DNA from 3 places in the Rhizobium sp. FG113 genome. Region 3 is predicted to be linked to each of the others. Evidence: predicted binding sites of a transcription regulator. Region 3 holds the regulator's gene; each other region holds the start of a gene.
The links. Region 3 encodes LexA, which represses DNA repair genes until DNA is damaged. Its sites were predicted from a motif close to TGTTCNNNNTGTGTTCNG; they were not measured.

Region 1 (10,061 bases), on a different contig from region 3:
CAGCACATCCTTGGCCTTGGCCAGCTGCTCGAGCTCTTCGGCTTCAAGCCCGATGTGGAGCGTGCCGTGGATGACGGCGATGGTGGCGGGGACGGCACCCTGTTCGCGGATGATCGATTCGACGCTGCGGGCCATCTCGATATTCCCGGGGTAGGGCATGCCGTGGGTGATGATCGTCGATTCGAGCGCCACGATCGGCGCGCCACGCTGCTTGGCGCTCGCCACTTCCTTGGAATAGGTGATCGGCAGCTTGGAGGAGAGAGTGTTCGTCATCGGATCTTCCATTTCGTCTGATCGGGTTTCAATGCAGAATTCTCGCCTGCGGGACAAGAGCAAGAGCCTGTTTTAGGAGATCGGCGGATAGATTTTCATTGACCGCGTTGGGCGACTGGACGGTCAGCGCCGCCGCAGCGGCCCCCTCGCGGATTGCCTCGTTCATCGGCAGTCCGCGCAAAAGCGCTGCAATGACGCCCGAGGCGAGGGAATCGCCGGCGCCGGTCACATCGGACACATGCTCGACATTGGCCGGCTGCAGCGCCGCCACGTGGCCTGCGGAAAAGGCGATCAGCTCGCGCTGCCCCCGGGTGACGACACCGCCCCTGAGGCCGATATCACCGAGCAGTGACGGCCAATGGACGGGGTTTTCCGGCCGCTCGCCGGTCAGCGCGGTGGCCTCGGCCTCGTTGAGGAAGAGATAGTCGATGCCATCAATGCAGGCCTTCAGCTTCACCGCCTTCGCCGGCGAGATGGCGATCGCCGCCACCGGCTTGCCGAGCGCTTTGGCACGGGCGGTGATCGAAACCAGCGTCTCCTCCGGCAGGTTGGCATCGAAGAGGATCATGTCGGTCGCCGAAAACGCGTCGCGCACCGAGCGGATCGACAGGCGGCGCGGCACGAACATGCGGTAGAGATCCATGTCGGCCAGCGCGATCACCAGATTGCCGTCGCGCTCGATGATCGCGGTATAGCTTGGGGTCTTGCGGTCGAGAAAGATGAAGGGGCGGTCGTTGACGCCGGCGAGATCTGCCGCTTCGCTCACCATCTCCCCGGTCGGATCGCCGCCGCGCGGCGAGATCATCGTAACGTCGAAGCCGAGGCGGGCGAGGTTGCGGGCCGCGTTGAAGCCGCCGCCGCCTGCTTCCTCGAACCAGGAGCCGGGGTTGCTGGCGCCATCTGCCGTCGCGCCCGATATGCGGCCGCGGCGATCGACATGGGCGCCGCCAAGAACGAGAATCTTCTTGCTCATCTCATCGCTCCGAAATGCCGTCTTGGCCGAATCGAGCGGCCTGCTGAAGCGCGGTCAGCCGCCGTCCAGGTGCTGTAAGCTCTTGCTTTGCATGGATAAAACAAATGTAGAACACAGGCCGTTTTACCTCTTTCTTTCAATGCTTTGAACAGCACTTGCGCGATGAGAACAAATGCGGTACAAAATCGACATCGGCGGCGACATTGCTTGAGCGGCTTCAATAACCTAAAGGTGGATCGAATGTCACAGAATACATTGCGGCTTGTAGAGGACAAATCGGTGGACAAAAGCAAGGCACTTGAAGCGGCACTCTCACAGATCGAGCGGTCGTTCGGCAAGGGCTCTATCATGAAGCTCGGCTCGAACGAGGGCGTGGTCGAGATCGAGACCGTTTCGACGGGCTCTCTCGGACTGGATATCGCACTCGGGATCGGCGGTCTTCCGAAGGGACGTATCATCGAGGTTTACGGGCCGGAAAGCTCGGGTAAGACGACGCTGGCGCTGCAGACGATCGCGGAAGCCCAGAAGAAGGGCGGCATCTGCGCCTTCGTCGACGCCGAACACGCGCTCGATCCAGTTTACGCTCGCAAGCTCGGCGTCGATCTGCACAATCTCCTGATCTCGCAGCCGGATACCGGCGAGCAGGCACTCGAAATCACCGACACGCTGGTGCGCTCCGGCGCTGTCGACGTGCTGGTCGTGGACTCGGTTGCGGCACTGACGCCGCGCGCCGAAATCGAAGGCGAAATGGGCGACAGCCTTCCTGGTCTGCAGGCGCGACTGATGAGCCAGGCGCTGCGCAAGCTGACGGCCTCGATCTCGAAGTCGAAGACCATGGTCATCTTCATCAACCAGATCCGCATGAAGATCGGCGTCATGTTCGGTTCGCCGGAAACGACGACTGGTGGTAACGCGCTGAAGTTCTACGCTTCGGTTCGCCTCGACATTCGCCGCATCGGCGCCGTCAAGGAGCGCGAGGAGGTGATCGGCAACCAGACGCGCGTCAAGGTCGTCAAGAACAAGATGGCGCCTCCCTTCAAGCAGGTCGAATTCGACATCATGTATGGCGAAGGCGTGTCGAAGACCGGCGAGCTGGTCGACCTCGGCGTCAAGGCAGGCATCGTCGAGAAGTCCGGCGCCTGGTTCTCTTACAATAGCCAGCGTCTCGGCCAGGGCCGCGAGAACGCCAAGACCTTCCTGCGGGATAATCCCGAGCTGATGCGCGAGATCGAAACCTCGATCCGCCAGAACGCCGGCCTGATCGCCGATCAGCTGCAAAATGGCGGTCCCGACGCCAACGATTCCGACGGCGAATAAGCCTCGATCCACGACTGAATAGTTCAAAGCCGGCTGCATTCCTTGATCAGAATGCAGCCGGTTTTGTTTGTCTGCTGGACAGTGGTTAACGTCAGCGATAAAAGCCACTGAATTTTCAAGATTTGACCTGCCTTGGGCAGCACTGAAGGGCATAGCATGAGCGGTGTGAACGAAATCCGGTCGACCTTCCTCGACTACTTCAAGAAGAACGGCCACGAGATCGTTTCATCGAGCCCGCTGGTGCCGCGCAACGACCCGACGCTGATGTTCACGAACGCCGGCATGGTGCAGTTCAAGAACGTCTTCACCGGCCTCGAGCAGCGCCCCTACAAGACGGCGTCGACCGCGCAGAAGTGCGTGCGCGCCGGCGGCAAGCATAACGACCTCGACAATGTCGGCTATACCGCGCGCCACCATACCTTCTTCGAAATGCTCGGCAATTTCTCCTTCGGCGATTACTTCAAGGAGCAGGCGATCGAGCATGCCTGGACGCTGATCACCAAGGAATTCGGCATCGACGCCAAGCGCCTTTTGGTCACCGTCTATCACACCGACGACGAAGCCTTTAATCTCTGGAAGAAGATCGCGGGTCTCTCCGACGACAAGATCATCCGCATCCCGACCAGCGATAATTTCTGGGCGATGGGTGACACCGGCCCGTGCGGCCCCTGTTCGGAAATCTTCTACGATCACGGCGACCACATCTGGGGCGGCCCTCCCGGCTCGCCGGAAGAGGATGGCGATCGCTTCATCGAGATCTGGAACCTCGTCTTCATGCAGTACGAGCAGATCACCAAGGAAGAGCGCATCGACCTGCCGCGTCCGTCGATCGACACCGGCATGGGTCTCGAGCGTATCGCAGCCCTGCTGCAGGGCAAGCACGACAACTACGACATCGACCTCTTCCGCGCGCTGATCTCGGCCTCCGAGGAAGCAACCGGTGTGAAGGCCGAGGGTGAGCAGCGCGCCAGCCATCGCGTCATCGCCGATCACCTGCGTTCGTCCGCCTTCCTGATCGCTGACGGCGTCCTGCCGTCCGCCGAGGGCCGCGGTTACGTGCTTCGCCGCATCATGCGCCGCGCCATGCGCCATGCCGAACTGCTCGGCGCGCGCGAGCCGCTGATGTGGAAGCTTTTGCCTGCGCTGATCCAGCAGATGGGCCGCGCCTATCCTGAACTGGTGCGCGCGGAAGCCTTGATCACCGAGACGCTGAAGCTCGAAGAGACCAAGTTCCGCACGACGCTGAAGCGCGGTCTGTCGCTTCTGTCGGATGCCACGACCACGCTCGGCAAGGGCGATATGCTCGACGGCGAGACCGCGTTCAAGCTCTACGACACCTACGGCTTCCCGCTCGACCTGACGCAGGACGCGTTGCGCGCCCGCGAAATCAACGTCGATCTCGCCGGCTTCACCGACGCCATGGAGCGCCAGAAGGCAGAGGCACGCTCGCATTGGGCCGGCTCCGGCGACAAGGCGACCGAGACGATCTGGTTCGAGTTGCGCGACAAGCACGGCGCGACCGAATTCCTCGGCTATGACACCGAAACCGCCGAAGGCGTTGTCCAGGCGATCGTCAAGGATGGTGCTGCCGTCAGCGAAGCGGCCAAGGGCGACAAGGTGCAGATCGTCGTCAACCAGACGCCGTTCTACGGCGAATCCGGTGGCCAGATGGGCGATGCGGGCGTGATTTCGTCCGATAACGCCAAGATCGAAATCACAGATACGCAAAAGCGCGGCGAGGGCCTGTTCGTTCACACGGGCACCGTCATCGAAGGCACCGTCAAGGCCGGCGATGCCGTGGCATTGACCGTCGATCACGCCCGCCGTTCGCATATCCGCGCCAACCACTCCGCGACTCACCTGCTGCACGAGGCGCTGCGCGAAGTGCTCGGCACCCATGTCGCCCAGAAGGGCTCGCTGGTCACGCCGGATCGCCTGCGCTTCGACGTCTCGCATCCGAAGCCGATGACGGCGGAAGAGCTCAAGGTGGTCGAGGACATGGCCAACGAGATCATTCTGCAGAATTCGCCAGTCACGACCCGGCTGATGAGCGTCGACGACGCCCGTGCCGAGGGCGCGATGGCGCTGTTCGGCGAAAAATACGGCGATGAGGTCCGCGTCGTCTCCATGGGCCAGGGGCTGCATGGGGCGAAGACGGGCAAGCCTTACTCGATCGAACTTTGCGGCGGCACGCATGTGTCTGCGACCGGTGACATCGGTCTCGTGCGCATTCTCGGCGACAGTGCCGTCAGCTCCGGCGTTCGCCGTCTGGAAGCCGTCACCGGTGAGGCGGCTCGTGCCTATCTCGCCGAGCAGGACGAGCGCGTGAAGGCGCTGGCGACCTCGCTGAAGGTGCAGCCGGCCGACGTGCTGACGCGCGTCGAAGCGCTGATGGACGAGCGCCGCAAGCTCGAGAAGGAACTGGCGGACGCCAAGCGCAAGCTCGCCATGGGTGGCGGGCAGGGCGCCTCGGAAGAGGCCGTGCGCGACATCGCCGGCGTCAAGTTCCTCGGCAAGGCCATTTCCGGCGTCGATCCGAAGGATCTCAAGGGTCTCGCCGACGACGGCAAGGCCAGCCTCGGCTCCGGCGTTGTGACGCTGATCGGCGTCTCCGACGATGGCAAGGCCAGCGCCGTGGTCGCGGTCACCGCTGATCTCGTTGGTCGTTTCAGCGCCGTCGATCTCGTCCGCATCGCCTCTGCCGCTCTCGGCGGCAAGGGCGGCGGCGGCCGTCCCGACATGGCGCAGGCCGGCGGTCCGGACGGATCGAAGGCCGACGAGGCGCTCGAGGCCGTGGCGGCTGCGCTGGCCGGCTGATCGGCCTGTCTTTGATTAAATTGCGAAAGGCGGGTGCTTCGAGTGCCCGCCTTTTTCTTTTGCGCCGGCAACTCAGCAGGATTTGTCAAATCGCGTTATGTTTGTCTGCAGCCGGTCAACTGGCATGAGGTTTCGACATGAACGGCACCACGGCATGGGCACTCTATGAAAGCCGCCTGAGGCGGGTTTCGGCCTATATTCATGATCATCTCGATGAAGAGCTGGATATGGATAAGCTTGCCGAGATCGCCTGCATGTCGAGCTATCACTGGCACCGGATCTATCGCGCGGTCCATGGAGAGACGCTGGCGGCGACCGTCAAGCGGTTGAGATTGCATCGCGCGGCGGGCGATATCGTCCGTTCGGATCTCGGTATCGGGGAGATTGCCAGGCGATCCGGCTATCCCAACCTCCAGTCTTTCAACCGCATTTTCAAATCGGTCTACGGCATGCCGCCGGCCCGTTACCGGAAAGAGGGAAGCCACACGGAGTTCCAACCCTCACCTAACGGAAGGACTAAAGCCATGTTCAACGTTACCTTACGGAAGATCGAGCCGATCGCGCTTGTCGGCGTGCGCCATAAGGGCTCGTATATGCAGATCAGCAAGGCGTTCGAGGTTCTCTTCGGCACGCTCCACGCGCGCGGGCTGGCGAGGCCCGATATGCAAATGATCGGCGTCTATTTCGACGATCCCGATCTCGTGCCGGCCGACGAGCTTCGCTCCATCGCCTGCGTCTCGGTCGAAGGCGAGATTAAGGTCGAAGCACCGCTTGAGCCCATCACGCTCGAGGGCGGGGAGTATGCGGTGCTCAGCCACAAGGGACCCTATGCCGATATGCACAAGGCCTATCAGTGGCTGTTCTCTGAATGGCTGCCGACCTCGGGCCGGCAGCTGCGCGACGGGTTGATGTTCGAGGACTACCTCAACAATCCGCGCGACGTGCCGCCGACGGAACTCGTGACCGAGATCTACATGCCCCTTATCTGAGCGCTCATCAGGCGCTCTTCTGCAGCGCCTTGGTGGCTTCGTCATCGATCATGTTCGCCCGCTTATAGGCGGCGCGGTCGGTGACGCGGCCGACGTAATCGGCAAAGGCCTGGCGCTTCTCGAAGGTGCCGAAGCCGAGGCCCCAGCCGACATGCGATCCGACATAGACGTCGGCGGCCGTAAAGCGGTTGCCGGCGATGTAAGGCGATGCGCTGACGGCCTTTTCGAGCGTGTCCATCACGTCGGAATAGCTGCCATAGCCCGCCATCCGGCTCTTGTCGGCCGGCGTGTGGAAACCAAGGGCGCGGTTGGTCGTGGCCGCTTCCAGCGGCCCGGCGGCGAAGAACATCCAGCGATAATAGCTGCCGCGCTCTTCGGCCGTCGGCGCAAGGCCCGCTTCCGGAAAGGATTCGGCCAGATAGGCGCAGATGGCGGCGCATTCGGTGACGACAGTCTTGCCGTGGCGGATCGCCGGCACCTTGCCCATCGGGTTGATGGCGAGATAATCCGGTGCCTTCATGCTGTTTTCGAAGCCGAGGATCTCGGTCGTATAGGGGGCGCCGGTTTCCTCCAGCATCCAGCGGGCGATCCGTCCGCGTGACATCGGGTTGGTATAGAAAATCAGTTCGTCGGCCATGGTGTTCTCCTCGTTTTTTACATAACTGGCGCGGGCCAGCGGCGGGGCAACGTCTATGGCATGGCGACGTCAGATTTTTGGCAGTAGCGGCGCCGGTCAGAGCGCCTTGCGATACTGGATGAAGCCGGAGCGCTCGGCGATGCGGTCGTAGAGCTTTCGCGCCGTGGCGTTGGTCTCGTGTGTCATCCAGTAGAGCCGGCCGGCGCCATGCTCGCGCGCAAGATCGGCGACGGCCTCGATCAATGCCGCGCCGGTTCCGAGACCGCGTTGGCTGTCGTCGACATAGAGATCCTGCAGGTAGCAGGTCCATTTCGGCAGCCAGGTGGAGCGGTGAAAGATCGCGTGCACGATGCCGACCAGCCTGCCGTCGCCATCGAAGGCGCCGAGTACGTGCATCGGCTCTGCGGGGTCATGGAAGCGGTCCCAGGTCATATCCGTCGTCTCCTCGGGGATCGTGACTTCGTAGAAGCGCTGATAGCCGGCCCAGAGCGGTTCCCAGGCGCTACGGTCCGATGGCTGTAGCGGGCGGATGGTCGTGGTCATCTTGTTGTTCCCCTCCTGATGTCCCTGAAACGAAAACGGCGGGGAAAACCCCGCCGCATCGTTCGCATATTCCAGATGGCTTATGCCATGGCCTTCTGCAGGTTTTCGTCGATCTTGTCGAGGAAAGCCGTGGTCGAGAGCCAGGGCTGATCCGGGCCGATGAGCAGCGCCAGATCCTTGGTCATGAAGCCGGCTTCGACGGTGTCGACGCAGACCTTTTCGAGCGTGGCGGCGAACTTCGCCAGTTCGGCGTTGTCGTCGAGCTTGGCGCGGTGCGCGAGGCCACGGGTCCAGGCGAAGATCGAGGCGATCGAGTTCGTCGAGGTTTCCTGGCCCTTCTGGTGCTGACGGTAGTGACGCGTCACCGTGCCGTGTGCGGCTTCGGCTTCGACGGTCTTGCCATCGGGGGTCAGAAGAACGGAGGTCATCAGGCCGAGCGAGCCGAAGCCCTGGGCAACCGTGTCGGACTGAACGTCGCCGTCGTAGTTCTTGCAGGCCCAGACGTAGCCGCCGGACCACTTCAGAGCGGATGCGACCATGTCGTCGATCAGGCGGTGCTCGTAGGTGATACCGATTTCCTTGAACTGATCCTGGAATTCAGCCTCGTAGACTTCCTGGAAGATGTCCTTGAATCGGCCGTCATAGGCCTTGAGGATGGTGTTCTTGGTCGACAGGTAGACCGGCCACTTGCGCATCAGGCCGTACATCATCGAGGCACGGGCGAATTCGCGGATCGACTCGTCGAGGTTGTACATGGCCATGGCCACGCCGGCGCCGGGAGCGTCGAACACTTCCTTCTCGATCACCTGGCCGTCTTCACCGACGAACTTGATGGTCAGCTTGCCCTTGCCGGGGAATTTGAAGTCGGTGGCGCGGTACTGGTCGCCGAAGGCGTGGCGGCCGACGACGATCGGCTTGGTCCAGCCGGGAACGAGGCGCGGAACGTTCTGGCAAATGATCGGCTCGCGGAAGATGACGCCGCCGAGGATGTTGCGGATCGTGCCGTTCGGGCTCTTCCACATCTGCTTGAGGTTGAATTCCTTGACGCGGTCTTCGTCCGGCGTGATCGTCGCGCACTTGATGCCGACGCCATGCTTCTTGATGGCGTTAGCGGCATCAACAGTCACCTGGTCGTTGGTGGCGTCGCGGTTTTCGACCGAGAGGTCGTAATAGTCGATTTCGAGGTCCAGATACGGGTGGATCAGCTTATCCTTGATAAACTGCCAGATGATGCGCGTCATTTCATCGCCGTCGAGATCGGCGACGGGGTTGGCGACCTTGATCTTCTTCATGTATCTGCCTCGTTAAGCTTTTGAGGGACATGCGTCCCGGGTGGGTGATTTAAAATCCCGTGGGCTATAGCATTGTGCGCCCGGAGTGCAAAGCCGCAAGCAGGGCAGATTTGCGTCTTTTTGCGCCATTGCCAAGCGGCGGAAAATGGCTAGTCTCCGCGCAAAACCATTGCCTCGGACATTTGATCATGAAGACGATTTCGCTTGCCTTTGCCGCCTTGCTCGGCCTCACCGCCACGGTATTCGCCGCTGACGCGACGGCGCCGGTCAAGGAGATCATGGAGGCCACGACGAAGAACTGGTCCGGCGCCGACGAGGAGTGGCAGGATATCTTCGACGAGAGCAGGCTGACGCGGATCTACAGCAAGGATTTCGTCGCCAAGTATCGCGCCGCGATGCAGAACCCGGCAGCCGACGAGGATGGCGTGTCGCCGTTCGATTACGATGTCATCGTCAACGGCGAAGACGCGTGCCCGCTGCAGGACATGACCTATACGCCGAAGCCCGGCCAAAACGGCGCGACGGAAGTCGTGGTCACCTTCAAGAAGCAGACCTGCATGGACGGGATCGACGACAAGCAGGCGCTGACCACGGTGCGCTTCGAGGTGCTGGAAGAGGGCGGCAAGGCCGTTGTCGATGACGTCTTCACCGAAGGCGACCCCGGCCAGCCGGCGAACTCGCTGAAGAACACCATGGTGCAGATCGCCAAGGGGCAGTGACGAGCTCTCGATCGGGGCGCTGTCGCGCGGCAAGATTGATTTGCTTTTGATGCCCGTGGCGATATGTGAGCGGTGAAACACCTTCCTCCGCTCCGGGGCCTGAACTGCTTGTTTTCCGGTTTTGATTTCCGAGATTGGCTGCTTGCCAACGATCCGGCCCTGTCGCGGCTGAGGATGGCGCTCCGCGTCACGCTGTCGGTGGCGCTGTCCTTCGGTCTTCTGCTGGTCATCCATTCGCTGCTGTTTCCGCTGCCGATTGCCTCCTATGGGCTTGGGATCGTGCTGGCGATCGAGGGTGGTGTCGCGGTGCGCGACAAGGGCGGCGGGCGGCAGCTGGTGACGCGGCTTCTCGGCTGCGCCGCCAGTCTGGTGGTCGTGGTCATCGCCGCCGGGCTGGAAGGGCACCGGCTGATCTCCGACGCCGTCTTTCTTCTGATCATCTTTCTCGCGGCATCCGCGCGCGTCTTCGGGCCGCGCGGCCATGCGATCGGCATGTTTGCC
Region 2 (10,061 bases), on a different contig from region 3:
TTTCAAACAACGTCGGCCAGACGACAATGTTGGCCGGCCCGGTCTCGTCCTCGATGGTGATGAACATCACACCCTTGGCCGACCCCGGTTTCTGGCGCACGAGGACGAGGCCAGCCGTATAGACCCATTGTCCGTCGCGGGCGTTCATCGCGTCGCTGCAGGTGATGATGTTGCGCTGCCGCAGATCCTTGCGCAGGAAGGCAATCGGATGCTGGCGCAATGTCAGACCGGTGTGGCTGTAGTCCTGAATGACGTTGTGGCCATCCGTCATCTGCCGAAGCTCCACGTCTGGCTCCTGCTGTTCGGCGATGATTTGCATCTCGCGCTCGGCCGCCGCGGCAAACAGCGGCAGGGGTTCGTCGCGCAAGGCCTTGACCGCCCAGAGCGCATCACGACGCTCGAGCTTTAACGACGGCAGGAAGGCATCGGCTTGCGCAAGCTGAACGAGCGCTTCAGCGGGCACTCCGGATCGGCGCCAGGTATCATTGACCGACTGGAAATCCCGGTTCATGCGGCCGGCAACAATGCGGGCAGCATCTGCGACCCCCAAGCCCTTGACCCGCCGGAAACCCAGCCGGACCGCATGCCGGTCGCCATTACCTATCCTCTCCAAGGTGCAATCCCACCGGGACCGGTTGATGCAGACGGGACGCACCTCGACGCCATGGGCTCGAGCGTCGCCGACGATCTGGGCCGGTGCGTAAAACCCCATGGGCTGACTGTTGATCAGCGCCGCGCAGAACGCCTCCGGGAAATGGCGCTTGATATAGTTCGAGGCATAGGCAATCAGGGCGAACGAAGCCGCATGGCTTTCCGGAAAGCCGTAGGAGCCGAAGCCCTCCAGCTGCGAGAATGTCTTCTCGGCGAATTCAGGCGTGTAGCCGTTCTTCACCATGCCGGACACGAGCTTGTCCTTGAAGCGCGACACCCCACCGGTGAACTTGAAGGTCGCCATGGATTTGCGCAGCTGGTCTGCCTCGCCACCGGTGAACCCGGCGCAGACCATCGCGACCCGCATCGCACTTTCCTGAAACAGCGGCACACCCAGCGTCTTGCCAAGAACCGCTTCAAGTTCCGGCGTTGGATAGACGACCTCCTCCTTGCGTTCGCGCCGGCGCAGATAGGGATGGACCATGTCACCCTGGATCGGCCCGGGCCGAACGATAGCCACCTGCACGACGAGATCATAGAAGGTCCGCGGCTTCAGTCGCGGCAGCATTGCCATCTGGGCACGGCTTTCGATCTGAAAGGTTCCGAGCGTGTCTGCCTTGCGGATCATCGCATAGGTCGCTGGATCCTCCTGAGGGATCGTTGCGAGATCAATATCCTGATCCTTGTGCTCGCGAATGAGCTCGAAGGCCTTGGCCATGCAGGTGAGCATTCCGAGTGCCAGGATGTCCACCTTCATGAACTTTAGCGCCTCGACATCGTCCTTGTCCCACTCGATGATCTGCCGGTCTTTCATCGCGGCCGGCTCGATCGGAACGAGATCATCGAGCCGATCATGGGTCAGGACAAAGCCACCCGGGTGCTGGCCGAGATGGCGCGGCGCTCCCATCAGCTGCTGTGCCAGTTTCAGGGTCAGGGCGAGACGCCGATCCTCCGGGTTGAGATTGAGTTCGCGGACATTGCGATCGCGGACCTCTTCCGACCAGGACCACATGCCTGAGGAGAGCGCCTTGATCACGTCGTCAGGCAGTCCGAGCGCCTTGCCGACATCGCGGATGGCGCCGCGCGCGCGGTAGCGCGTGACGGTGGCACAAAGCGCTGCCTTCTCCCGACCGTAGGTCCGGTAGATCCATTGAATGACCTCTTCGCGGCGCTCGTGTTCGAAATCCACGTCGATGTCAGGCGGCTCGTCGCGCTCCTGGCTGACGAAACGCTCGAACAGCAGATCGTTGGTCGAAGGATCGATGCTGGTGATGCCGAGAATATAGCAGATCGCGCTGTTGGCGGCCGAACCGCGGCCCTGACACAAGATCCCCTGACTGCGGGCGTAACGAACGATCGAGAAGACGGTCAGGAAATAGGGCGCATATTTCATGGTGCGGATGAGGTCGAGTTCGTGGCGCACGATCTTCAGAACATCCGGCGGCAGGCCTTCCGGGTAACGATCGGGCACGCATTCCCAGACATAGTGCTCGAGCGAGGACTGGGCATCCTTGCCCTGTACGATCGCTTCCTCAGGGTACTGATAGGTCAGCTCCTCGAGCGAGAACGTGCAACGCCGCACGATCTCCATCGTCCGCGCCAGCGCTTGCCGGTAACGCGGAAACAGCCGCTGCATTTCCTCTGGTGGTTTCAGATAACGATCGGCGTGGCGCTCGCGCTCAAAGCCGACGTCATCGATCGTGGTCTTGTGACGGATGCAGGTGACGATATCCTGCAGCTGTCGCCGGCCGGGTTCATGGAAGAGCACGTCATTGGTGACGACGGCTTTGACCTTGAACCGCACGGCCATGTTGGAGATCTCATGAAGGCGCAGCTGGTCGTTCGGCCGCCGGCGCAGACAGAGCGACACATAGGCACGATCGCCAAAGATCTCGGAGAGCCTGCGCAACTGCACGGCGCAGGTCTCGTCAGCGAGATCAGGCACCAGAATGCCGATCATCCCGTCGCAATAGGCGACGACGTCATCCCAATGAAGAATACAGTTGTTCTTGCCGCCACGGCTCTTTCCAAGGGTGATCAGGCGCGTCAGCCGGGAATAGGCGGCGCGATCGGTCGGATAGACCAGCACAGACATGCCATCGGCAAGATCCAGCCGGCAGCCGACGACCAGTCGCAGGCCGGTTGCGCGTGACGCTTCCAGCGCACGAACGATCCCGGCCAGGCTGTTTCGATCGACCACACCGATCGCCTCGATGCCCAGGTCCCGAGCGCGGATGAAGAGCTCGTTGGCAGACGAAGCTCCGCGTAGAAACGAGAAATGCGTCGTGACCTGGAGCTCGGCATAGCTCATGCGAATATCCCGTGCATGAACCAGCGATGGTCACCGGTCTCAGGATCGACACCATCACCTGCTCGAAACACCCAAAGCCGTTCGCCGGCTTCATCCTCGATGACGAAGTAGTCCCTGACCGCCTCCATTTCTGCATCGCGCTGCCACCACTCGCCGAAGATGCGCTCCGGACCGTCGGCACGCTTGACCTTGCGCCGCCGGCCGCGCCAGACAATCGAGGCTGGCGGATGATCCGGCATGAGGGCGATTGCCGTGATCAGTTCCGGGCGCGGCAGAAGGCGGACTGGCCGACGCCAATGACCGACCCATGCGACTTCGAGCGGATCAGAGGCGGCGGCAATGCGCTGAACGGAGCGTTCGGGGACATCTGAGGCAACCGGGGCCACACGATAGACCCGTTGTCCCCGATTGCCGTAAATGTCGATCAGCGGGGTGACATCACTCACCTCGTCCTCAACCAGGGACGAGACCCTTTGCATGTCCTCAAGCGGTTCAGCCATGACGGCAACCAGCGTCAATTTCTCGATCCCGAAGCCAGGCTCGATCTTTTCCGTCCGGTCACGAAACAGCTTGGTGAGCCAGGCGACATCACGGGCGGGCTTGGCCGTTCCGGCGCGGATCGCCTGCCTGCTTCCGTCGACCTTCTCGACGATCAGGTCAGCGCGGCGCACGCCGAGACCCCGCTTCTGCAGCTCGCCAATCAGCTGTACGGCCAGGCGGCCGACATATTTGTCGATGGTCTCGGCAGCCCCGATTGGCTCTGCGAAGGCTCTTGTGACCTCGACCAGCTCTGGCGTTCGGATTGGATCGATCGGCTCTGCGACGCGGCCGAACATCTGGTCGAGGCGCCGGGCGATTTCCGGTCCGAAACGCAGCGTCAGGGGCGCGCGTGGGGTATTGGCCAATTCGCCAACAGTCTGGAAACCGAGCGTTCGGAGATCACTGAGGATCTTCTCCGGCAGACGCAAGAGCGTGATCGGCAGCTTTTCGACGGCAGCAACGGTCTTGCCAACGGGTACGATGACGGTCTCGCGGCTGATGGCCCGCGCGCAGGCGTGCGCAGCACCCCAGGTGTCGGCGATCGCAACGCGCGCCGTCAGCTTGCGCGCCAGGAACTGGTTGGAGATCTTCGTGATCATGGGCAGTTCACCACCCTGCAGATGATCGGCGCCTTCCGTGTCGAGCACGATGCCATCAGTGCCGTCGACGGCAACGATTGGGGAGTATTGGGTGAGTGCCCATAGCGTTATCCGTTCAAGCGCCGCCGCATCGACATCAGGCTCGGCATCGACAAGCATCAGTCCGCGAAACAGCGCCTGGGCCTTGGCCGCCGGCATGCCAACGCGCAGGCCGGCTTTTCGCGCAGCTGCATCCACGGCCGATACCCAACGTTTCGAGCCGCTCCTGGCGATCACCGCGATTGCCTGCTCAGCCGGAATGGACGGATCGTCGCGTCTGATCCGATCGGTCGGCAGATCCGGGAGATAGATCGATACGACCCTTGTCATCACATGCCCTTACGAGAAACTCAGCACATTCACCCGCTTTCGCGCGCATCAATTCCAAAAACCACTGCGCCCGACCGACGCCAGGCACCGGAAGGTCTTCCGACGGCATGACGCTGACACGCCACCGCGTCGTCGAGGCGGTTGGCTGGCCAAAATCGTTGGCCTCCGTCTGCCGTCGCCATCGCCGCACCGCCAGCGCCATCGTGCCCGTGCGTTCCGCGGCAAGCTGCAGCCGCCTGGAACTGACCATCGGCAATCGGACGAGCTCGCCGACCACAGCGCCGAGGCCACCGAAGGCCAAGCCCTCCTCCATGTTGGCGAGCACGTCCTCTTCCTTGTCGGACTCAACGAAGATCACCCGATCGGGATGAAGACCAACCTGCGCCAGGGCGGGGAAGAACAGGTCGGGCCGGGTCAGGCACCAAACGATCGGGCCCTTGGTTCGCGCGGCGATGCCGGCGGCACAAAGGGCGGCTGCGGCGCCATCGACGGTCCCTGCCCCGCCTCCGGCGAACTCATGCAATGCGCCGTAGGCCAGGCCACCGCCGGGCAGGATCGCATCGATCTCAGGAACGCCGAAGGCAAGACAGCCGACCTTTCTCGCCGATACGCCTTCCATCGTCGCGATCCGCTCACGCAAATCTGAGATCACATCCGACATCCCTTGGGCTCGGGCAGCAGTCATCGTTCACGGCTCCCTTCAAGGTCGTGTGGCGGATATTCTGGACCAGCATCATGCTGGACAAAATGCGAATGTTCTGTTTCTGTTCCTGTCGCAGCAAAGAGTCAAGCAACCCTAGGGATGGGAATATTATCCTGAGGATTGCAAATTCAGCGAATAGCTATCGGAATCAGGCAGCTAGCCGGTGTGAGAATTTTTTCCGCTGCCACCCACTCAAATCACAATCCGCTTGGATAACGGGGATAAAGCTGAGATCGCCACAGCGTTCCTAAACTTTCCCTGTTGTGTGCATGGTCGACGTCAAACTCCGCCACGCATCATTCAGGGGGCCTGGGAACAACGGCATGACGCTTAAGTTTTCCGCTTATACTAGAAATCGTGGCGCGGCGATTGCCGCTGTGGTCGCAAGTGGAAAAAGATCGGCGAAAAACACTCGCGGTCATGAACATGCGAGCGTCAACCTCTCGATATGGCTTCGTCTTGAAGTCATGCGGAGATAACACGACTTTACTCCGCATATTTGCGGAGAATAAGCTTGCTATTCTCCGCATCAAGCCGCAATCATAGAGCATGACCTACATTTGGCAGTCTCCAAATTGGCCAGCTTTTGAATGGCAATCGGACGAGTTTACGCCCTCTCTCGCGAACGTGCGCCTTGACCAGGGCCGCCTTATCGGCCGCGTGGAGAGCCTTGGCTTTCGAACCCGTGAAGCAACGTTCCTGCGGGCCCTGACGGACGACGTCGTAAAATCGTCGGCGATCGAGGGGGAACGGCTGGATGAGCAACAGGTCAGGTCCTCTTTGGCAAGACGACTTGGTATTGATATCGACGGCTTTGTGACGCCCAGCCGCTCGATTGAGGGGATCGTTCACATAACGCTCGATGCTGCAATTGACTGTTTCAAACCTTTAACAGAGGAACGTCTTTTTCAGTGGCATGCAGCCCTCTTTCCGACCGGTCGCAACGAATGGGGACATCGACTTCGGGTAGGCGCCTGGCGTGACGATTCCGGCGGCCGCATGGAAATCGTGTCCGGAGCTTTTGGGCACGAGAAGGTGCACTATGTCGCACCGCCGGCCGATCGCTTGGAGACCGAGATGAAGGCATTCCTCGATTGGTTCAATGGATCACAGCAGATGGATCCTCTCCTCAAGGCCGCTATCGCTCATTTATGGTTCGTCGCCATCCATCCGTTCGGCGACGGCAATGGCCGCATAACCCGTGCGATCGCCGACATGGTCCTTGCGCGCGATGGCGGGGGCGCTCAACGGCTCTATTCCATGTCCGCAGCTATCGAGAAATCGCGTGCCGGGTACTACGAGGCCCTTCAATCCGTAACAGCCCACGAGGACCTCGACATCACGAAATGGATTCAATGGTTTGTCGATCGTCTAAGCAGTGCGGTGGGCGCCGCCTTGCTGACCCTCGACAATGTCATGCTGAAGAATGAGTTCTGGCAGAGCCATGTCGCTCACGACCTCAACACGCGACAGGCCAAGGTTCTCAATCGGTTGCTGGAGGGAAATTTCGAGGGGAAGCTCACATCGACCAAATGGGCGAAATTGACGAACGCATCCCAGGACACGGCGTCGCGTGACATCGCGGACCTTTTGGCGAAAGGCATCCTTCGCAAAGGGGAAGCTGGCGGCCGCAGCACTGCCTACGAACTGGTTATAGGTGTCGCTTCGGACACTCACTCGCAGTCTTGAGAACCGAAAAAACAAGGAGACACCACACCAACTGCATTGCAGGCCGACCCGATTGACACTGCGGGTGTCATGCAATCTCGAACGACCATGATTGCAGACAGCGAGTTCCTGCCAAGACGGCAGAGTCGCCATGCATCCCATAGAGATTGCGAGGCAGGCAGACGGAACCATGCCAAAATCTTCCGCCCCGAATAAAGAATGCCGCGACGATCAATTGCCCGGCGCCGCAATCCGCACAAGGTCGGCCAGAATAGCGCGCAGCTGCGGCCACGGCGCGTCTTGCAAACCCGAGCCTGGATCCTCCGTCTCCAACACGCAATGCAGCTTTGCTGCAATGCCGGCGAACGACTTGGGTGCTGTTCTCCATAATGCTTCGGACAGCTTATCCTCCAGGTCGGCGTTTTCCGCTTCCGTCTCCTTGGCTTTGGAATATCCGACCCGAATATCGACCGCGTTCCAATCGAGGTGCTGTTTCGCTAGTTCAGCCAATGCCAACCGTCGCTCGTCCTCGTTTTCAGAGCTCGGTAGAAGGCGTTTGATCTCCTCCGCGGTGTAAGCCCAGATAAACCCCTCATCCCCGGAGAAAACGATCTGAACTCGCGGGAAGCTGCCGAGTTCACGAAGCATTTCTGTTTCGAGCGTCTGCTGCCGACGGAAGGCTTCGCCAAACGACCGGTGAGCCACCAGCCAGTCGCGCCATAGTGACACAGCCGGATCAGCGTCAGACGGCATCCCCTTCCCGTGCGGCTCCGCCAGCCCGCGCCGTCCCAGTGATCCATGCAGCGGCACCTGTCAGGAAGCTTCGGCGCATTGCATCGGGCGCGGTCTCGGATCGGGTCATCTGCGCCCCCCACGATTAAGAGAACACCTGGCCCATCGCACCAAAGGGCTTTTGATCACCAGACGAGCGGCGAGTGAGCACCATAATATTCGACGGGTGATTGAAGGCAAACTTCTGCTATTCTCAGAATCAGCCATGATCCGAGCTCCAAACAGCTTGATTGTGGTTAGGCTGCGGAGGGTGGTACGAACACCGTCTGCGGCCGTCCAGTCAGGAAAGACTACAGGGCAAGTTCGCAATGCGCAATCTAAATCACCATGGCATGGTGATATGAAGGGTATTCAATGCAAGCTGGCGCGGGTAGCGCTTGGTTGGGGCGTGCTCGAACTATCGAGTGCAGCCAGCGTTTCAACGCAAACTGTCACCCGCCTAGAGAGGGGCGATAAGCTGCGCCCAAGTACACTGTTGGCCATTCAAAGCGTGCTGGAAGCTAACGGGATCGAGTTCATTGCTGAGGACAATCGGGCCGGCGTGGGCATTCGCCTAAAACACAAAGATGCCTCGGACTAGGCTTTCTGTTCGCTCATCCCACTAGAGGGCAGGCCAAACGCTGCAAACTGCAGCATCGTGCGCAGGATGGCATTCTCCGCACGAAGCTTTTCCGCCAGCAGTGCACGCAATCTGCTGTTCTCGGTCTCTAGCTCCGCAAGTTCTGCCCGGTCGTCACTGGCTGAAGTCAGCTCGACCTTTGCCGCTCGCAAATTCTTTGGCGCCCGTTTTGCAGTCTTGCGCAGGCGGATGTCGTCGCCTGCAATCGGTTTTGTGCCGCCACTTCGCTTTTTCAAGCGTCGGGCACTGTTGGTGCCGATGGGATCGTTTGCCGCACCGTCGAGCTTAGCCCCATGACGTACCGTATTAGGAATACCCTGCTCAGGCGATGAAGGTGCGACTTCCACAACAGCAGGCGCCATAATGTAGGTAACTGGCTCCGTTCCGATTGCCGCAGGCATCGCCTGGCAATTCGTCGGAATTTCTGTCTCTTTCACAGGACAGGTCAAGTCCCTCAGAGAGCCAGGCAGCACATGAGCATCTCGTTCGGAGGCGTCAGCAAGTGGATTGGGCGGGAGAACTCCCTCGTTTTCAACGGCTCGCGCGACAGACTTGAGATCCATGTTGCCCCAGATCGAGCTGGGCTGCGTCCCGAGTTTGCGGCGACCTGACTTGTACTCGACCGTGAACGTGCGTTGTACTCTCTTCAAGCCGAAGCCTCTTTGCGATTATTGGATGATCGACCGCGTGCGTGGCGGACCTGCTGGCCTTGGAATAGCGATTAGATCTAGAATCGTCCAGTTTTGCACGGGCAGCGTCTGCCAGCAAAGCCGGAAGCAGACGCGCAGATCGAGCCCGGACCGCCGACGGGAAGCTTCGCCATCCGTCCTACAAGAGGCTGCGGGAGCGCCAGGACAATGCCGAAGTCTTTCGCCTCGACTAGAGCGGCGCGATTATTGACCACTGCACGACCCTCCTCTGTCGGACGACGTTCGGAGAGCAAGTGAGTGAGTTGGTTCCACAAAGGATCTCGCGATGGGCCGATGAATCCAGATCGTCTTGGATAGACGATCTGATGTCTTCTCGCCCTTGCGGAAATAACAACTCTTTTTCTCCGCATATTTGCGGACAATATGCCCCCTTTTCTGCGCATCGGTGGAGCCGGTCGACGCTGATAATGCAATTTGCGGTCAACCTTGACTCGGAGATTGAGTTCCGAGGCTTTGATGGCCGGACGGCGCAACGATCAATCGCCCAGCGCTGCAATCCGCACAAGATCGGCAAGAATAGCGCGCAGTTGCGGCCACGGCGCTTCCTGCAAGCCCGAACCTGGGTCTTCCATCTCCAGCACGCAATGCAGTTTCGCTGCGAGACCGGCGAACGATCGAGGCAAGGTGCTCCACAGAGCTTCCGATAATCCATCCTCAATATCAGCGGTTTCCGCTTCCGCCTTCTTGGCTTCGGAATATCCGATGTGAATATCGACTGCGTCCCAGTCAGCTTGCCGTGCCGACAATTCCGCTATGGCCGTCCATCGCGTATCGCCTTGTTCGGGGTTTGGCAGCAGGCGGCGGATCTCGTCTATGGTGTACGCCCAGATGAATCCGTCGTCCTCGGGGAAAACGATCTCCACCCGCGGGACGCTGCCAAGTTCTCGCAGCATATCTGTTTCAAGTTTCTGCTGCCGGCGACAGGCGTCACTGGCCATTCTGTGAGCCGTCAGCCAGTCCCTCCACAGCGACACCACAAGGTCCGGGTCCCCTACGCTCTCCCCTCCCTGTAGGGCCAAGCCCGCTCCGGCTGCCTCGGTGATCGATGCCGCAGCAACCGACAGGAAGCCTCGGCGCGTTGTATCAGGTGTTTTCTCCG
Region 3 (10,061 bases):
CCGAGCGACACCTGGGCGCCGACGATGCCGTGACCGCCGTAGAAATGCTTCTCCTTGGAGAACATGTGCATCGAGCCGCCCTTGCCACGGGAATAGCCGTCGATGCGGCCGGTCAGCTCGGCCATGACGCCGCGTGCGGTCATGCCGGTTGCCAGCATGTGACCGTGGTCGCGGTAAGCGGTGATGACCTGGTCACCTTCCTTCTGCGCCATCTGCATGCCGACGACGACAGCTTCCTGGCCGATATAAAGGTGACAGAAACCGCCGATGAAGCCCATGCCGTAAAGCTGGCCCGCCTTCTCTTCGAAACGGCGGATGAGCAGCATTTCGCGATAGGCCTTGAGCTCTTCGTCACGATCGAAATCGGCCACCGGGCCACCATTCGATGCCTTGGCTGCAGGCTTTGCGCTTGTCTTACGGCTGGAAACGGTCGCGTTTTTTCGCGGAGCCATTCAACCCTCCCTATGGGTTTATCGGTTCTTGGGTGGTGCGCACCATAGGGAAGAAATTTCGCCGCAGCAATGCCATAATTGCATGGCTCGTATTCAGCGGTAAAGCATTGATAAATATCAATTTATTTCGATTAACCGGAATCCGGTTAATTCGAATAATGATTGAATATGACGATCTCGTCGGCGCGGGAGAAGTTCAGCTGCAGACGGGCCTTCTCGTCCAGCATGTCCTTGTCCATGGAACCATCACTTAGGAGCGCCACCTGCTTTTCAAGGTGCTCGCGCTTATTTTTAAGCACCGCCAGCTCTCTTTCGCGCGTGATGCGCTGGCGCTCGAACACTTCGGTCGCGCGCAGGCCGTAGTCGCCATGGATGCAATGGTAGCCGAAGTAGGAGAGAAACGCGACCGCCATCGCCGGGATGACGAAACGGCCGATCTTTTTCTTCTTATGATGCTTGGTCCACATACACGCATTCTCGAAACGCATTACCCTTGACCAGAAGACTACCGGGCAGAGATTAACCGTCCGTTGACTATGAACGTGGCGCAACAAAAAACCCGCGCCGGTTGGGGCGCGGGTTCCAAATGCTTGATTTCAGCCAAATTCCTGAATTCGGGCGATTAGCCGCGAAGGATCGAACGGCCGGCGTACTGCGCCTGTGGGCCGAGGCCTTCTTCGATGCGGATCAGCTGGTTGTACTTGGCAAGACGATCCGAGCGCGACAGCGAGCCGGTCTTGATCTGACCGCAGTTGGTCGCGACAGCGAGATCGGCGATCGTGGAATCTTCGGTTTCGCCAGAACGGTGCGACATGACGGCGGTGTAGGCTGCCTTGTGCGCGGTGTTGACGGCGTCGAGCGTTTCCGTCAGCGAACCGATCTGGTTGACCTTGACGAGGATCGAGTTGGCGACGCCCATCTTGATACCGTCGCGCAGGCGAGCCGAGTTGGTGACGAAGAGATCGTCGCCAACCAGCTGAACCTTCTTGCCGGCCAGATCCGTCAGAGCCTTCCAGCCATCCCAGTCGTCTTCAGCCATGCCGTCTTCGATCGAGATGATCGGGTACTGGGCAGCGAGCTGTGCCAGGTATTCAGCCATTGCGCCCGGCTCCAGCGTGCGGCCTTCGCCTTCGAGAACGTACTTGCCGTCCTTGAAGAATTCGGTCGAGGCGCAGTCGAGGCCGAGATGGATGTCTTCGCCAGGCTTGTAGCCGGCTTTCTCGATCGACTTCATGATGAAGTCGAGGGCTTCAGGAGCGCTCTTCAGGCCCGGTGCGAAGCCGCCTTCGTCGCCGACGTTGGTGTTGTGACCCTGGGCCGCGAGTTCCTTGCGGAGCGTGTGGAAGACTTCCGAGCCCATGCGAACGGCTTCGCGGATGGAATCAGCGCCAACCGGCAGGATCATGAATTCCTGGAAGTCGATCGGGTTGTCGGCATGCGCTCCGCCGTTGATGATGTTCATCATCGGAACCGGCAGCAGGTGAGCGGAAGCGCCACCAACGTAACGGTAGAGCGGCAGGCCGGCAGCTTCGGCGGCAGCCTTGGCGACAGCGAGCGAAACGCCGAGGATGGCGTTGGCGCCGAGGCGCGACTTGTTCGGCGTGCCGTCCAGTTCGATCATGATGTTGTCGATCTGGATCTGGTTTTCAGCGTCGATACCGCCGATGGCGTCGAAGATTTCCGTGTTGGCGGCTTCGACGGCCTTTTCGACACCCTTGCCGAGATAACGCTTGCCACCATCGCGGAGTTCGACGGCTTCATGAGCGCCGGTCGACGCGCCCGATGGAACGGCGGCGCGGCCCATGCTGCCATCTTCGAGATAGACATCGACTTCGACGGTGGGGTTACCACGGCTGTCGAGAATCTCGCGGGCGATAATATCGGTAATAGCGGTCATCGGCTCTTCTCTGCTTGAGGGGTGGATAAATCGTTTGAAATTCGTCTTTAATCGAAGATGCGCAAATTACAATGCCAGTTTGGGGCCGTTTTGCGCATGCTTCGCCGCTTTATTCCTCGTGGCCTAATACACGAACGTGTCAGTCTTTTGAACGTCAGCCCTTGGCGATGGCGTCGAAGGCCAGAAGCTTCTCCAGCAGGCGCGGCATGTCCTTGAGATAGACCATGTTCGGACCATCCGACGGCGCGTTATCGGGATCTTCGTGCGTCTCGACGAACACACCGGCGACACCGACGGCAACAGCGGCACGCGCCAGCGTTTCCACGAATTCGCGCTGGCCGCCACTGGAGCCACCCTGCCCGCCCGGCTGCTGCACCGAGTGGGTCGCATCGAACACGACAGGGGCACCCATGGCTTCCATGATCGGCAGCGAGCGCATGTCGGAGACCAGCGTGTTATAGCCGAAGGAAGCGCCGCGTTCGCACAGCATGATGTTCGGGTTGCCGCTGGCATTCAGCTTGGCCAGCACGTTCTTCATGTCCCAAGGCGCCAGGAACTGGCCCTTCTTGACGTTGATGGCACGGCCGGTCTTTGCGGCGGCGACCAGCAGGTCCGTCTGCCGGCTAAGGAAGGCCGGAATTTGCAGCACGTCGACGACAGTGGCGACTTCGGCGCACTGCTCCTCGGTGTGGATGTCGGTGAGAACGGGGAAACCGTATTCCTTCTTGAGATCGGCGAACACTTCAAGCGCCGTTTCAAGCCCGATGCCGCGCTGGGCCGACAGCGAGGTGCGGTTGGCCTTGTCGAAGGAGGACTTGTAGACAAGGCCGATACCGAGCTTGTCGCAGAGCTCCTTCAGCGTGCCGGCGATCATGAAGGCATGGTCGCGGCTTTCCATCTGACAGGGGCCGGCGATCAGCGACAGCTTGCCGGTGTTGGAAAACACCACACGGCCGGCGCCTTCGCCAACGGCCACTTCGGAATTGGTTTCAGTCATCGTTTCTCCTCGAAGGCGAAGAGCGCGCCCTGGCCGGGTGCTGCCTTCACCAGAATTCGATTGTTCTTGCGTGTATAGGTGATCCCGTTAGCAGCCAAATGCGCCTCTGTCACGGCGAGATCGGCAACGGAAAAGACAATCGCCGCGCCGCGCAGGCCGCGATCGGCCTTGGGCTCGGCGAGATCGTAGTAAGCGTTCAGACCATCCGGCGAAAGGATATTAATGCGGGCGTTGCCGGCATCCAGGCTGACGCCGAATGCCTCCTCGCGGAACGCCTGCGCATCCGACGCCAGCTGCAACAGCGGCGCGAACGCCTTGGGATCGGACGACGAGAGCACGATCGACAGGATACCCAACACACCGTTTGCGTGCTTTTCCAAGGCCTTGCGGTCGCTGGGCAGCGGGTTGACGCGCTGGCAGGCGAAGAGGAAGAAATCGGGTGCGCGCAGATCGGCCGCGAAAGCCAGGCGGAACGCCGCGGTCGCTTCAGAACCATCCGGCATCTTCATCTGCCGGGCGAACTGCAGCATCTCGCCGCCGCTCATGCCATCGTCGATGAAGCGGGTGTGATCGCTATCGGCATCCGGCGTGCCGAAAACGATCGCCGACAGGCCGTCGTCGCCGCAGCGGAAGCGAAAGGCGCGGTCGCGAGCGGTGAAAACGTTGCCGTCACCGATGGCCGCCTCGTATGTCTCCAGGCTGGTGATGCCGAGCGGCTCGATATAGGTTTTGTCGGCGAAGAAGACGCAGGCATTCTCGGTGCCAAAAGGGTGCCGCGCATCGGCGGCGACGGTGAAGCCCAGCTTGCCCAGGCGCTCGCGCGCCATCTCGATGTTGACGACCGGCAGCACCACGTGGTCCAGGGGATGGGGGTCACTCATCGGCAAATCCTCCCGAAATCGGCAGAGATGTGCGCTGGCTTTCGCCACAATGCAAGAGGCCGGCGCGGTTAAATCGAATGAAGTGCAAAATCGCGACGATTCCGAGCCAAGTTTTACGAAAATTTAGGCACTTGCGGAACACATATGGAACATATAGTGTCCGTTCTGGCTTTGTTTCACGACTCTGGGGTTCATTTCGATGCTGACACGCAAGCAACAAGAACTGCTTCTGTTCATTCATGAGCGGATGAAAGAGTCGGGCGTTCCGCCATCCTTCGATGAAATGAAGGATGCACTCGATCTCGCATCAAAATCCGGCATTCACCGGCTGATCACCGCGCTGGAAGAGCGCGGCTTCATTCGCCGGCTGCCGAACCGAGCGCGCGCGCTTGAGGTCATCAAGCTGCCGGAAGCCTATAATCCGAGCCTGCAGCCGCGACGCGGCTTCTCGCCGAGCGTCATTGAAGGCAGCCTCGGCAAGCCGCAGCCGGTGGCCGCAGCCCCTGCCCCGAAGGCCGCGCCGAGCGCCGACAACGGCAACTCAGCGTCCGTTCCCGTCATGGGCCGCATCGCCGCCGGTGTGCCGATCTCGGCGATCCAGAACAACACCCACGACATCACCGTCCCCGCCGACATGCTCGGCTCCGGCGAGCACTACGCGCTCGAGGTCAAGGGCGACTCGATGATCGAAGCCGGCATTTTCGACGGCGACACCGTCATCATCCGCAACGGCAACACCGCCAACCCCGGCGATATCGTTGTGGCGCTTGTCGATGACGAGGAAGCGACGCTGAAGCGCTTCCGCCGCAAGGGCGCCTCGATCGCGCTGGAAGCCGCGAACCCGGCTTACGAAACGCGTATTTTCGGGCCCGACCGCGTCAAGGTTCAGGGCAAGCTCGTCGGGCTTATTCGCCGGTATCACTGAGTGGTGACGTCACTAGTTGGTGACGGATCATCGCTGAAGCTGTCGTTGCGCCAGTCATAGGCGCGATGACGCATCCAGGGACGACCGAGGCTTTCATAAGCGGTTTTGACGACAGGCGCCCCCTGCTCGTCGATGCGGATTTCGACGGCGCCTGATCGCCTGAGGGTTTCGCCGGTCAATAGCATTGCGCCGGAACGGCATGTCGCCTGGCGCAGACGGACAGGCGTGATGACGATATCGGCCACATCGCAGGCGGGACCGAGATAGGCGGCGTTTTCGAGCGTTGCGATGATGTAGCCGCTGTCGAGCGATGTTACGCACCAGGCCGTCTTGAGGCACTGAAAAGCGCTGTCATTTGTGGACGCTGCGGCATCGCGCATCATGGCGCGGGCTTCGCCTTGTTGTTTCAGTGTCAGCCTTGGTCGTGGCTCTCCCCTCTTCGGGATGGGCAAGGCCTCGCCTTCAAGCATGTCAGGCGGCTTGTGTTCTTCGATCGCGAGCGCGCGTTGCCATTGCCCGAAGATGAAGTCGGGCGGGCGTTCGCGGTTGCTGGCGAGACTGTCGCCTGTAACTGCTGCCACGAGGCTTCCGTCCTCGGAGACGACCAGCTCAGGCGCAGATGCCGCAGGCAGCAGAACAACGACGAGCGTTGCAAGCGCGGCCCCCACAGCACCGATCCATCGCAGCCGTGTCCGCATCAGCCCCCAGACTAGGAAGCCGAGCACGGCGATCGCGAAATACCACTGCGGTATCCGCCCGATATCGACACTGCCGCCCCAGCCGGAAACCATCTTGGCGATGTCGATCACCAGATCCAGCCCGAAGCCCGCGACGGTCCATAGTGGCGCGTCCAGACCAAAGGGCGTCGCTAACATCGCGAGCATTCCGAAAGGCATGACGATGAAGGAGATGACGGGCATGGCGAGCAGGTTGGCGGGAAGGCCGTAGCCGCTCAACCTGTGAAAATGCTCGATCGAAAACAGCGCCGTCGAGAAACCGCCGATCATCGAGGTCAGCGCGATGCCGCCGAAGAAGCGAAGCGTGACCATGACCGGCTTTATCGCGGGATGCGTGAGAAGAACGCTTTCGCGAGGCCGCCTCCTGGTCCAGACAGCAAAGCCCGCGACCAGCGCCAGTGTCGCGGCGTAGGACATCTGGAAGCTGGGACCGAGCACCTCCGATGGGGACATCAGTATGATCAGCAGCGCCGAGAGCGCGATGTTGCGCAGGCTGATCGAGGGGCGATCGAACAGCACCGCGACAAGCATGATCGCCATCATGATGAAGGCGCGCTCGGCCGAGACCGCGAAGCCTGAGATCATGTAATAGGCCGTCAACGCCAGAAGCGCGCTGCCGGCGGCGAACTTCTTGGTCGGATAGGCCTGCGCGAAGCCAGGAAACAGTCCAAAGAACAGCCGCAGCCCGACAAAGCAGATGCCGGCTGACAGGGCCATGTTGAGGCCTGATATCGCCACGATATGGGCGAGGCCGGATTGGCGCAGCGCCTCCGTCGTCTCGTTGGAGATGGCACGTCTCTCATCGGTGACCAGCGAGGCGGCGAAGGCGCCGGTATCATCAGGCAGGATGCTGCGGATGCGGTCGCCAATCCGGCTGCGCAGACCGTAGAGCCATTCCACGGCGCGATCGGCGGCAGAGAGATCGGCGATATCGGTCTGCGACGCGATGGTCTGCGGCATGCCGTAGAAGAAGCCGTTGGCGCCGATGCCGTCGAAATAGGCAGAGAAGGCGAAATCGTTGAGTTCGGGGAGCGCAGGTCCTGCCGGCGGCGTGAGGCGCACGCGGCCGGTCAACCAGCCACCGACCCCAACGGGCGCTCCTGCGCGCGCGACCAGCGAGACCTGCTGTGGCGGCCGCTTGAGAGAGGGCTCGTCCGTGCGCGTTACCCTTAAGATATAGCGCCAGCGGCCGTTGTCGTCGCCCTCGCGCCGTTCCACGCGGCCGGTCACAGTCGTCGTCACCGCTGTATCAAGCACGACGGTATCAGCGCGCCAGGTCTCGAGTTGCGCCGCGAACATGCCAAGGACGACTAGCAGGCCTGATATCGCCACACGGCGGGTGGCAACGCGCGCAGCGCCCGCCAGAACGAAGACGAGACCAAACAGCACAGCCCAGGCAAGGAGCCGTGAGGGCGGGATATCGACAGCAAGGCGGAACCAGGCGATGGCGCCAGCGCCGAGGAAGATGGGCGACGCCAGGAAGAAGCGGCCGTGATCGAATTCCGTGCTGAACGCTTGTGCTGCAACGGCTGCCTGGCGGCCGATCCCTCGGCTTGCGCGACTCAGAAAACCCGACGTCGACTGCGTCAACGGCGCGCGCGTCATTATGGCACGGGCATTTTGCCCTGGTACGGCCGGCAAATTGGCAATTTGCGCCGCTTCGGGTGGCATCAAAACGACGTGACTGGCATTCAACTCCGGCATGCAACGACACCCGAAAGCCACCCTGACCTGCAATCAGAATGAGGCCAGCGGAACCGAAACGCAACTATAATCGTTTGAATTCAAACGGGAAATAAAACCATCGAAAATGTCAGGATTATCATTGGCTTCCGCTATGCGGAGACGGCATCTCAGCAGTGCTCAAAAGTTGATACTGCGATGCACAAAATGGCATCACGGTAACTTGGCATTAGGCGCGCGATCATATAGCTATCGCAGACGACGCTTAACCCTATGGCGCTTTTAAGGCGCCAACCGCCAGTTTGGAGGATCAGAATGACGGATCAAAGCGCAACACTAAAACTCGGTGAGAAAACGGTCGACCTGCCGGTCAAGAGCGGCACGATCGGACCTGATGTCATCGATATCGGCGCCCTCTACAAGAACACGGCTTCCTTCACGTACGATCCTGGTTTCACCTCGACCGCATCCTGTGAATCGAAAATCACCTATATCGACGGCGACGAGGGCGTTCTGCTCCATCGCGGTTACCCGATCGAGCAGCTGGCCGAACAGGGCGACTTCCTCGAAGTCTGCTACCTGCTCCTCTACGGCGAACTGCCGACGGCCGCGCAGAAGAAAGACTTCGACTACCGCGTGACGCACCACACAATGGTGCACGAGCAGATGAGCCGCTTCTTCACCGGCTTCCGCCGCGACGCGCATCCGATGGCCGTCATGTGCGGCTGCGTCGGCGCCCTGTCGGCGTTCTACCACGACAGCACCGACATCACCGATCCGCACCAGCGCATGGTCGCTTCGCTGCGCATGATCGCCAAGATGCCGACGATCGCCGCCATGGCCTACAAGTACCATATCGGCCAGCCCTTCGTTTACCCTAAGAACGACCTCGACTACGCGTCCAACTTCCTGCGCATGTGCTTTGCCGTTCCTTGCGAGGAATATGTGGTCAATCCGGTGCTTGCCCGCGCCATGGACCGCATCTTCATCCTGCACGCAGACCACGAGCAGAACGCTTCGACCTCGACCGTTCGTCTCGCCGGCTCCTCGGGCGCAAACCCGTTCGCCTGCATCGCAGCCGGCATTGCCTGCCTCTGGGGCCCTGCCCACGGCGGCGCCAACGAAGCGGCTCTCAACATGCTGCAGGAAATCGGCACGGTTGACCGCATCCCTGAATACATCGCCCGCGCCAAGGACAAGAACGATCCGTTCCGCCTGATGGGCTTTGGCCACCGCGTCTACAAGAACTACGACCCGCGCGCCAAGATCATGCAGAAGACCACGCATGAAGTGCTAGGCGAGCTCGGCATCAAGGACGATCCGTTGCTCGACGTCGCCATGGAACTCGAGCGCATCGCGCTGACCGATCCATACTTCATCGAGAAGAAGCTCTATCCGAACATCGACTTCTATTCGGGTATCACGCTCAAGGCTCTCGGCTTCCCCACGACCATGTTCACCGTTCTGTTCGCTCTCGCGCGCACCGTCGGCTGGATCGCACAGTGGAACGAAATGATCGAGGATCCCCAGCAGCGTATCGGCCGTCCGCGCCAGCTATACATCGGCGAAGCGCAGCGCGACTACGTTCCGGTTTCCAAGCGTTAATCTCGACGCATCGAAGCTTAAAAAGAAACCCGGTCAGTTGTGACCGGGTTTTTTGTTTTTCAGCACATGGAGCACGATTTCCGCGGCGTGGACGCCGGGCGGTTTTTCGGTCTGCATCCGCTCCCAGACGAGATCGTATCCCTCCATCATCGAGCGACGCGGCAAGGTGTCGGATGAGAGCTTCTCGGCCCAGCGGGTGAAACTCGCGCCGCGCACGACTTCGTTGATATATTCGGGCACGACCGCGTAATCGGCGACGAGGTTCGGGATCGCCGCCGTCCAGATCTTGATCTTGCCAGTCATCAGCTTGATGATCCAATCGACCTTATAAGCCGAGACCGTGGGGACGCCTGCAAGCCCCAGTTCCAGGATGACAGTGCCGGATGCGGCCATGGCGGCGTCGGCCTCGGCGAATGCCTTCCACTTGTCGTCCTTGCCCGTCACCACGTCGGGCTTGACCGGCCAATCCTTGATAATCTCGCGCACCATGGCCTCGCGGCGCGGCGCTGTCGGCAGGACAAAGCGCATGCCTTCGTTGCGGGCGGAGAGCTCGGCCACTGCGTCGCCGAAATAGGGCAAGAGCTTCGTGATCTCTGATCCGCGCGAGCCCGGCAGGAGCATGATCGTCTTCGGCTCATGCGCGGGGCGCGGCTTGCTTGCCGCCCTCGCCTTGCGGGTCGCGAGAACATCGACATCAGCGGTCAGGCGATGGCCGACATAGCTTGTCGGCGGACCGCCGAGCTTGCGCATCACCTCGGGCTCGAAGGGCAGCACGGCGAGCACATGATCGATATAGGGCAGCATGCGCTGCGCGCGGTATTCCTTCCACGCCCAGACGCTCGGACAGACGTAGTTCACCACAGGCAGGTCGGGCAGCGCCGTGC

Region 1: recA (recombinase RecA) is a predicted target of LexA. The motif match lies at 1,343-1,360, and genes of this name have one in related genera.
Region 2: ACODTZ_RS28980 (ImuA family protein) is a predicted target of LexA. The motif match lies at 5,225-5,242, and genes of this name have one in related genera.

Annotation. Positions count from the first base shown of each region.
Region 1 is NZ_JBMDKV010000010.1:49,389-59,449, reverse strand. It holds gene ACODTZ_RS21555 (pseudouridine-5'-phosphate glycosidase) at 1-273, opposite strand, end outside; gene ACODTZ_RS21550 (carbohydrate kinase family protein) at 302-1,246, opposite strand; gene recA (recombinase RecA) at 1,487-2,563, shown strand; gene alaS (alanine--tRNA ligase) at 2,720-5,380, shown strand; gene ACODTZ_RS21535 (AraC family transcriptional regulator) at 5,518-6,369, shown strand; gene ACODTZ_RS21530 (glutathione S-transferase family protein) at 6,377-7,006, opposite strand; gene ACODTZ_RS21525 (GNAT family N-acetyltransferase) at 7,103-7,549, opposite strand; gene ACODTZ_RS21520 (NADP-dependent isocitrate dehydrogenase) at 7,630-8,841, opposite strand; gene ACODTZ_RS21515 (hypothetical protein) at 9,030-9,560, shown strand; partial or broken gene ACODTZ_RS21510 (FUSC family protein) at 9,669-10,061, shown strand, end outside.
Region 2 is NZ_JBMDKV010000018.1:63,610-73,670, forward strand. It holds gene ACODTZ_RS28970 (error-prone DNA polymerase) at 1-2,962, opposite strand, end outside; gene ACODTZ_RS28975 (Y-family DNA polymerase) at 2,959-4,470, opposite strand; gene ACODTZ_RS28980 (ImuA family protein) at 4,391-5,155, opposite strand; gene ACODTZ_RS28985 (Fic family protein) at 5,723-6,862, shown strand; gene ACODTZ_RS28990 (hypothetical protein) at 7,073-7,594, opposite strand; gene ACODTZ_RS28995 (helix-turn-helix domain-containing protein) at 7,974-8,213, shown strand; gene ACODTZ_RS29000 (hypothetical protein) at 8,210-8,902, opposite strand; gene ACODTZ_RS29005 (hypothetical protein) at 9,439-10,061, opposite strand, start outside.
Region 3 is NZ_JBMDKV010000003.1:198,761-208,821, reverse strand. It holds gene pdhA (pyruvate dehydrogenase (acetyl-transferring) E1 component subunit alpha) at 1-452, opposite strand, end outside; gene ACODTZ_RS11245 (FtsB family cell division protein) at 599-919, opposite strand; gene eno (phosphopyruvate hydratase) at 1,075-2,349, opposite strand; gene kdsA (3-deoxy-8-phosphooctulonate synthase) at 2,504-3,346, opposite strand; gene ACODTZ_RS11230 (VOC family protein) at 3,343-4,227, opposite strand; gene lexA (transcriptional repressor LexA) at 4,427-5,152, shown strand; gene ACODTZ_RS11220 (ComEC/Rec2 family competence protein) at 5,146-7,593, opposite strand; gene gltA (citrate synthase) at 7,888-9,177, shown strand; gene lpxB (lipid-A-disaccharide synthase) at 9,211-10,061, opposite strand, start outside.